DNA from 3 places in the Peribacillus phoenicis genome. Region 1 is predicted to be linked to each of the others. Evidence: riboswitches for the same ligand, from Rfam matches in the RefSeq annotation. Region 1 holds a riboswitch; each other region holds the start of a gene.

Region 1 (3,135 bases):
ATATATCGTCTGCGAAATCGAAACTGTGACACGCTAATACTCATCCAAACTATAACCACGGCTAGACCAGAAATCGATACAAGCACTATGTAAACAGTATCCGGTGCAATAATACTCGAGAACAGGGCTAAGCAGCCGCCCAACATACTGAAAAGGACTGCATTTAGCGGAACTCCCCGTTTTGTCAATTTTGCAAATATTGGTGATATAGTTTCCTTATCTGCAAGTGACCAAAGCATTCTGGATGATGCATACAGTCCTGAGTTTGCAGCAGATAAAATGGCAGTTAATATAACAAAGTTCATAATATCCGCTGCATATGGCACACCAATCCGTTCAAGAACTGCCACAAAGGGGCTTTCTAATACGCTTGCATCCGAAATAGGCAATAATGCGGACAATACAACGATGGTTCCTACAAAAAAGATAATCAATCTCCATAATGTCATACGGATTGCCTTTGGTATCGTTTTTTCTGGATTCACAGTTTCTCCAGCTGCAATTCCGATTAATTCAGTTCCAGAGAATGCGAAATTCACCGCAAGCATCGTCATTAGAATGGCAAAAGCACCATTCGGAAATAAACCTTCACTTGTAAAATTGGAGAATAACGGAGCAGATTGTGAATGAATTATTGGAATAAAACCTAGCATTGCCGCTGCTCCCAAAATAATAAAAATTACAATGGCAAATACCTTAATAGACGCAAACCAGAATTCGGATTCAGCGAAAAATTTAACGGTCCACGCGTTTAATGCCAAGACCAATATGGTAAATAGTGCACTCCATATCCAGACATTGATTGATGGAAACCATCTCTGCATCAACAATCCTGCAGCCGTGAATTCCGAACCTAGTGCAACAGTCCAAGTTAGCCAATACAACCAGGCTACTGTATACCCTGTCCCAGGACCTATGTATTTAGCTGAGTAGCTATGAAACGCACCTGTCTCGGGCATATGTACTGCCAGTTCACCCAGACATAGCATGACTAGATAAACCACTAATGCCCCAATCAGATACGAAAGGATGGTGCCAAATGGGCCAGCCTGTTGAATCGTATAACCCGAACTTAAGAATAAACCTGTTCCAATCACCCCGCCAAGCGATAGCATTATTATATGCCGTGCCTGCATTTTCCTTTGAAAATCATGATTCCTTTTGTTCTCCATTCTTACTCTCCTTTATCTTGCATCCAGAAAAAACGAAAACGCACTCTAAAAAAGAGTGCGTTACTGACAAATAAACACGTACGGTCTTATCTATCAAGGTTTCACCCCCTGGAATTAGCACAGTGTCATTGCAGACCTGTTGCTGAGGTTTCATAGGGCCAGTCCCTCCACCTCTCTGGATAAGAAATTATTTTTTTATAACTTTATCAATCTATGCAAAAATTGTCAAGTTTTGTTTCGGTTTGTAAAGACTTCCTTTAAAATCCAAACGATCATCGCACCTTTGGCATAGATATGAACTTGTTTTTGGAACAGTCGCTTACAGTATTAGAATTGCAGATAATGCTAACCGGGAATAATTTTAAAAAAATGACGACACCTTAAAAGATGACGCCATTTTTTCTTTCTTATTCCTTAAGGTCGTTGTATTTCAAATAATTCCCCTAGTTTTGTATAAGTATGACCCGCTAATCTTGCTACAGGTTTTAGCCCATTCTGGTCAATCCGGCCATTATGGTAAATCTCCTGCTCTATATGATAGCAGACTATTTTCCCTATCAATAAATCACAACCAGGTTTATTCTTGGAACCTGCCAATGGTATCGCATGCTCCAATGTGCATTCAAAGCGTACCTTCGCTTCTTGCAATCCTGGTACCGACACCTTCTCACTAACAGCCTGAGTGAAATTGGTAAGACCCAATTCACTTTCGTCAGACGGGAGTTCCTTGGCCGTTCGATTTGCATCAGCAACATTATCTTCATCAGTGATATGAACAACGAATTCACCTGTTTGAATTGCATTTCGGGCAGTGTCCTTCGAAACTCCTTCTTTCCGTTGAACAGAAATAGAAATCATAGGAGGATTGGAACTGACTATGTTAAAAAAACTGAACGGAGCTATATTGATTGTACCGGTTTCGGATTGTGTCGTAACCAGGGCTATTGGTCTCGGTATGATGCTTCCAGTCAAAAACTTATAATTCTCCCGTTCAGTAAGACTTTCAGGATTAACTGAAATCATCTTCATCCCTCCCATTCTTATAAAAAGTTCTTTTGAAACCATGAACTTGCTGCATCAACCTCTGAACGTGTTAACTGATGACCGTAATTTTCCCAGTGAACATCCACCGCAGCACCAGCTTGCAGTAAAATTTGATTAAGTTCATCAGTTTCTGCTGCCGGGCAAATCGGATCGTTTTTACCTGCAGCAATGAATACAGGTATATCCGAAAGGGACGGCAAAGCAATCCCGCGTCTAGGCACCATTGGATGATGAAGAATCGCTCCTTTTAATGCCCCTTCAAAATGGAACATCAAACTTGCTGCTATGTTTGCACCATTAGAATAACCTAATGCCACCACTCTGTCACGATCGAAGTCATATTGTCCGGACGCTGATTCCAAGAAGTCATAAAGCTCCTTCGTACGGAAAATCAAATCTTCTTCATCAAAAACTCCTTCAGCCAGCCGGCGGAAATAACGGGGCATTCCGTTTTCAAGTACATTTCCCCGTACGCTGAGTACGGATGATCCCGGTGAAACCATTTCAGATAATGGCAAGAGATCCGTTTCCGTTCCTCCAGTGCCATGTAAAAGCAAAAGCAACGGTGCATCTGGATTACTTCCTTTTTGAAAAATATGCTTCATCATTTATCCTCCTCTAGTACTCTCGGCACTGCCGGCAGTAACGTTTTTTCCATGATCTCCCTTTTTTCTTCAAGCCAGGGCGGCAGCATTAATTTACTACCCATCGTTTCCTTCGTTTCATCATGAGCAAAGCCAGGTGGATCTGTGGCAATTTCAAAGAGTATGCCTCCATCTTCCCTGAAATAAATGGCATCGAAGTATTGGCGGTCTGTAAAGGGTGTCACGCCATAGCCATGGTTTGCGATATGCTCCCTCCATTCTTTATGATCTTCATTATCGCTTGCACGCCATGCAAGATGATGGACAGTTCCCAC
Region 2 (3,135 bases), 160 kb from region 1:
GCCTCAAATCCTTGACCACTGTCTCGTAGTCACTTTTTGTAAAGAATCCTTTAATTGGACTGTAGGCACCAGTGCCTATCAATTCAAGATCACTTAAAGCAATTTGATCGATTTCGATTGACTTTGTTATTTTACTAATATCATAATTTGGTTCCCAAAGATCGATTAATGTTCCTCCGTGCGGTAAACTGATTGTCATGCTAATTTCCCCCTATGGTTTCTATTTATTTAAGCCTATGGTTTCTATTTATTTAAGCCTATGGTTTTTATTTATTTAAGATAAATGCAATCCGCATTCCGTTTTTTGAGCTCCTTGCCAACGGCCAGAGCGTAAATCATCTGCATTGAAGGCTGGTGCTGTACATGTTTTACATCCAATGCTCGGATATCCATTATCATGCAGGATATTATATGGAAGTCCGTTTTTGTGGGCGTAGCGCCAAACATCTTTCCATGTCCAATGTATGAGTGGACATATTTTAACTGACTTGAACTTATTATCCTTATTGATATACTCGGTTAAAGCCCTTGTTTCGGATTGCTCCCTCCGCAGTCCCGAAAGCCATGCTGTTGCCGTTGAAAGCACATCGGTAAGCGGAATGATTTTACGGATATTACAGCACTTATTTGAATCTCTAACCCATAATTCATCCCCATATTCCGCTGCTTGTTCCTCTAGCGTCAAGGCAGGTTTCTTCATTTCGATCGAAAGCTTTGGATATCGCTTTTTCACTTGCTCGATCAATTGATAAGTTTCCTCAAAATGAACATCTGTATCAAGGAAAACTATTTTGGCAGAAGGATTGACCTTCGCCAATAAATCCGTAAGCACGATGCCTTCAATGCCAAAACTGCAAGCATAAATCAGTTCGTTTCCAAAATGGTCATTCGCCCATTGCAGAACTTCCAAAGCACCTTTTGTCTCACTGTCTTCGGGAAATACAGGGAAATCCCCAGTGTTGAAATTTTCATAGTTTATTAATGCAGCCAACTTTGTAGCCCCCTCTAAAAACTTGCTGTATCAGGTTAGAGTAACTGTTGATCAATGCCCGTTGTAATCTTCTCCAGTTTGTTTGACTCTAGGAAAAAAGAGACGAATCTAACCAATACTCTCTCTATATCAGTTAAACCCGCCTCTAGTTTTTCTAGTCAGCAGATACCTTATTTAATTCTTAATTTTTCATTTCTTTCCATTTGAATGATTTTACCATCCTGGACAATAAGTGTAATGGATCCATATTTCATAGAATTAAGCATTTCTTGAAGTCGTTCAAATATTTCTTCAAGCTGATTCTCTTTATCCAAGCCTGTTCCTCCTTTAAGAAAATCCGCGAATTTCTTATTTTCACCGCTGGTTCAATGAATTTCTTAGATTTATATAATTCCAAACAACCTTACATTGTTATGGTTTGCCTACAACTTTCCCAAAAAACAAAAATCTTTCCATGATGGAAAGATCCCAAGGTAAATATCTTTACCTTATCTTCCAAAATGATCAACATTTTGTTGGAGGTAGCACCTTGCATCGATCATGCAGGTTGCTGGACTTCAAAGGGCCAATTCCCTCCGTCGCTCTGGATAAGTTTTATTATTTTAAATATTAACATATATTTAATCCTTGTCAATGGAGTTTTCTTATAAAATAACTTGGTTTAATATTATGGATGAACTGTTATTTTTATACACACTATTCCGATTATGATTTTATGTTCATGTAAATATGAAAATAGACTCGTCTTTTTAGATAAAGCATCCAAAAAAATGAGTCTATTTTCATTAACAAACCTATTATTGGCGCCTGTCATTCTTTGAAAAAATAATTTCTCGAATTCCAGTACTTTTTATAGAAGGAATTACTCGAATTCATTAATTTCTTAACTGTATCGCTTCTACAAATTCTTGAACTTGACTCTGGACGCGATCAATTAAATGCAAATCATTTATCGGGTTTTCTGAATTCTGTTTATCTATTTCTTTATCAACGAAATAAATCCCCTGCAGCGGCTCGCCTTTTAATATTGAAATTAATGGTTTAAGTGCATAGTCAATCGCCAATAGATGCCTGTTACTTCCGCCAATCATGATTGGCAGTACTGGCTTACCCTTAAAAGCACCTTCTGGCAACAAATCGATCAAGGCCTTCAATACACCTGTATAAGAAGCCTTATAAACCGGTGAACCAATAATGACACCTCTAGCTGCTTGAATTTTCTCTGAAAGCTTTAAGATATCTTCGCTATTATATTTGCCTTGGAATAAATCATCTGCTGAGAAATCCGTAATTGAGAAATAAGCTGTGGTAAAACCTTCGTTTTCAACTAATGATTGAATATGTTTTAGTGAAATGTCCGTTCTGGACGGAATAGCCGGACTTCCTGATAAAATTACGATATCGGTCATTTAATCTCCCCCTCCAATATTACATGATTTCCAGATAAAATCTTCGTAAGCATTTCGTACAGCATGCATTTATCGTAATAGTCTGAAAAATATAAGTCAAATCTTACACTCTGGTTTAAAAAATTTTCAAGTTTACTCCATCGGATCTTAAGGAAAATAAAACGGTCATATTGAAGGGCTTGAGCATCAAGCCGTAAATATGACCGTTTCATTATGTATGTTTTTGTTTGCCATGAATACCATATACCAAAAGTTGAGCAATGCTCTTAATTCGTTCAGAAGTAAAATATGGCTCCTTTTTCTGCTGATGGATCTCATAATGTGTAGATAATGCCAATGTGAAAGAAATGATCCCTACATTAAATAGGATAATATCAGAGATATACTGTATCTCACCACTATCTATTCTCTTCTGTATTTCAATATGCCTGGCATTCGGCTTGAAAATCTGATCTACATATTGCTTAGAAATATCTTGATCAAATTGTGTTTCCCTGAATAGTATCGAAAACTGTTCTTTATTATCAAGAATTTTATTTATCATGGTGCAAACATGATTCTCCACTAGATCATCCGTAGATAGATGGCTAGTCCCATCTTCAGATTCCTCTTTCTCATCAGGGGTAATGGTAGCCAATAGCAAATCTTTTTTGCTGTCAAAGTATTTGTAAATAGTAGCTTCGGAAACATTGCAAGCAGAGGCAATTTCATTCGTTCTTGTCATGTCAAAACCTT
Region 3 (3,135 bases), 1.5 Mb from region 1:
TACTGAACGGACTTCCATTGTGTTTTGTGCGGTAACGGCTGTTATGGCAGACATTCCAAAGACCCCATGTGCAGAAAATGTTTTTAAATCCGCTTGTATTCCAGCACCGCCCCCTGAATCAGAACCGGCGATGGTTAATGCTGTTTTCATAAAAAAACCCCTTCATATAATTATTTTTTAGAAGTATTTTAAGTAATATGAAAGCTAAAATCGCTCCTGCGAATGAACTGAGCATAAAAGCCGGTAAAAAACCAAAAAGAGCAGCTTTTTCTCCCAATAGGAGAATGGCAAGTGGATAACAGGCCAGGGAACCGAGAATGCCGGTCCCGATCACTTCACCTAAACAAGCGAATTTTAAGCTTTGTGTTTTTCGATAAAGGATGGCAGCCAAAAGTGCACCGATCATGCTGCCGGGAAAGGCGAATATTGAACCGGTACCAGACATGTTTCTAATGATGGAAACTAAGGAAGCTTGTGTCACAGCATAAGCAGGCCCCAATAGAACGGCCGTGAGGACATTTGCCAGATGCTGAATAGGAAAGACCTTTGCAAATCCTGCAGGGATGAAAATAAATGAACTGGTCAGCGTCGTTATAGCCGTGATCATGGCAGTCAACGTCAGTTTCTTGATGGGATTCATCATCATGTCTGCGACCTACAGCGGCCAATCCTGCTCATTTTGAACCATATCCCAGAATAAATATTCATATCGGGAAGTAACCAAAAAGTGCTTTTCTAATCTAAGAAGTTCCTTTTCTGGCATGCCTTCCGTCAATTCTTCCAACAATGCGATCAGCCACTTGTGTGCTTCCCCGAATTCAGGTGATGAATAGGACCTTATCCAATCTGCGTAGCGATTGTTTTCCAATGCTGCTCCATTTTGTTCTTTTAGTAGCAAACCGATTTCATAATAATCCCAAGCGCAGGGCAGGAGACAGGCGATCAAGTCTGCCAAAGTCCCATGCTGAGCTGCATTTAGCATGTAACCTGTATAGGCTAGAGTGGTGGGAGTAGGTTCTGTTTCTTCCAATTCCTTGGCACTGATCCCGAATTCGGAAGCATATTGCCGATGGGTATCCATTTCCACTTGAAGGGTTTCATTTAAAATGCTCGCAAACTTTGCCATGGTTTCGATGTTATGAGCTTTGATGACACCTAAAGCAAAGAGCTTGGAATAATCCATGAGATAGATATAGTCCTGCTTCAGGTAATAGGCAAATTTCTTTTCAGGAAGCGTGCCGTTTCCAATTGCCTGGACAAAGGGATGTGAATGGTTCCTTTTCCAAATCTCTTTTGCCCGTGCATGAAGTCTATAACTGAATGTTTCTGTTTTAATATTCTCCATTGTTCATCCTCCTTTAGAATGGTTCCCGTTGATAATGAAAAACCCCGTTCCTGAATACGGAACGGGGTAGATGGATATAGTCTGTAAATGGACGATATCATCCACTTCCCTCCGCCGGTATGAGCCGGTTCAGGTTCAAAGGGTCCGGAACTATTTCCATCTCAGTCTTAAAAAAGACTCCCCTAGTGGTGTGAATTGTATGTAATTACTGACATCATATCAGAAAGACAAGAAAATGCAACCCGTATTTGAAGAGAGAGCACATTATGTCCAGGAAAAAAGGGAGAACCAGGTAATTGACTTTTGATGATTATTAGGATAGAATCATTTCTACATCATTTATATATCGAATTCTTATCCAGAGAGGTGGAGGGACTTGGCCCAAAGAAACCTCGGCAGCGGACCCGTTTTGGGAACTGTGCTAAATCCAACAAGCATATGCTTGGAAGATAAGAAGAGCCGTACGGACACTGTCAGCCTCTTCTTGAATTAGAAGGGGCTTTTATTTTTGGAAATAACGTTTAGTGACATAATAGAAAAGGTATATATAATTTGGTGAAAATCAAACAAGTTGATAAAGTTAGCTAACTAGAAGCAGGCTCTAGGATGACTAGGAAAGGAGCCATTTACATGGCAGAATTATTTAAGAGGATTGAACAGAGGAAGGCAAAGCTCATTGAAGAGCTATTGGCCAATGGAGTATACAAAACCTCTGATGAAAGGCACCTTTATGATGCCCCATTAAAAGTGCTCGAAGATGAATATAGGATAGTTATAAATAGACCTAATAACGAGTCACCTTCTGAATGGATGACATAGTAAGCGATGGACTATATTTTGGGTTCCTGGATAAGGTATATGATGTAAGCATTCACAGTCTACACTAGTGGATGCTTTTTTGGGTTTAATAGAAAATGACATAAAATATACATAATTAAAGAATAAAGTAGGTGTTTTGTCACATTTGACCTATAAAATAACACATTTTATTTCTGGAAAATAGTTGATTTTAACTAGTAGTTTCATTATGATGAAAGTGTAAAAAAATTGAATAAATGGGAGGTGGCATATAATGCCTTGCCGTAAGGTAACTATAGAAAGAATTGAAGAAAAGAGACAGGAAATGTTCAAATTAGCAGCAAGTTACGGCTTAACAAGTCTGCTAACTGTTCAAGCCAGTCAAGAATTGGATACACTATTAAATGCGTTAGCAAGTAAAAGAGAGTCTGAATATTTTTCCCTCCAAAAAGCATATCGTTATTTTTAAATTAGCCAATTCGACCTGTATTAATTTGAAAAAGCTACTGCTCAAGGCAATAGCTCTAAAGAATTATATTAAATATCGACACGTTTACCGAGAATGATCAAATCCCGCTCAATGCCATCCAGCTCGGCAACTTGAGGTAAATGTGCCCATTCTTCAAACCCGAATTTGGAAAAAAGCTTAAGGCTCGGTATATTGTGGGCGAAAATGAAACCCAATATAGTCTTAATACCTAATTTTGGACTCAATTCAATTGCCTTTTGAATCGAAATTTGTCCGATTCCTTTTCCCCGGAAATAATCATCAATATAAATGCTGATTTCGGCAGTGAAATTATATGCCGGTCGGCCATAGAAGGATTGAAAGCTCATCCATCCAGCAGTTTTCCCTTCTATAGTAATGATATATAGCGGTCTACTTTCTGAATGATGTTCCTCAAACCATTTAACCCTCGATTGAACGGATACAGGCTCCGTATCCGCCGTGACCATTCTTGAAGCAATTGTCGAATTATATATTTCAACAA

What was found. Region 1 has a riboswitch for S-adenosylmethionine ahead of mmuP (S-methylmethionine permease). Riboswitches for the same ligand answer to the same signal wherever they lie in the genome.
Region 2: another riboswitch for S-adenosylmethionine. It lies ahead of ABC374_RS12245 (YezD family protein); the one in region 1 lies ahead of mmuP (S-methylmethionine permease).
Region 3: another riboswitch for S-adenosylmethionine. It lies ahead of ABC374_RS05485 (Fur-regulated basic protein FbpA); the one in region 1 lies ahead of mmuP (S-methylmethionine permease).

The regions. Positions count from the first base shown of each region.
Region 1 covers NZ_JBDFMF010000001.1:2,653,827-2,656,961, forward strand. Annotated here, with positions in the region: gene mmuP (S-methylmethionine permease) at 1-1,172, opposite strand, end outside; SAM riboswitch class I at 1,256-1,358, opposite strand; gene ABC374_RS12950 (flavin reductase family protein) at 1,587-2,195, opposite strand; gene ABC374_RS12955 (alpha/beta hydrolase) at 2,213-2,821, opposite strand; gene ABC374_RS12960 (ring-cleaving dioxygenase) at 2,821-3,135, opposite strand, start outside.
Region 2 covers NZ_JBDFMF010000001.1:2,495,222-2,498,356, forward strand. Annotated here, with positions in the region: gene sat (sulfate adenylyltransferase) at 1-199, opposite strand, end outside; gene ABC374_RS12240 (phosphoadenylyl-sulfate reductase) at 275-979, opposite strand; gene ABC374_RS12245 (YezD family protein) at 1,162-1,305, opposite strand; SAM riboswitch class I at 1,477-1,585, opposite strand; gene ssuE (NADPH-dependent FMN reductase) at 1,867-2,400, opposite strand; gene ABC374_RS12255 (TetR/AcrR family transcriptional regulator) at 2,612-3,135, opposite strand, start outside.
Region 3 covers NZ_JBDFMF010000001.1:1,136,774-1,139,908, forward strand. Annotated here, with positions in the region: gene thiD (bifunctional hydroxymethylpyrimidine kinase/phosphomethylpyrimidine kinase) at 1-150, opposite strand, end outside; gene thiW (energy coupling factor transporter S component ThiW) at 119-640, opposite strand; gene tenA (thiaminase II) at 656-1,345, opposite strand; TPP riboswitch at 1,435-1,539, opposite strand; SAM riboswitch class I at 1,697-1,801, shown strand; gene ABC374_RS05485 (Fur-regulated basic protein FbpA) at 1,976-2,164, shown strand; gene ABC374_RS05490 (aspartyl-phosphate phosphatase Spo0E family protein) at 2,418-2,612, shown strand; gene ABC374_RS05495 (GNAT family N-acetyltransferase) at 2,681-3,135, opposite strand, start outside.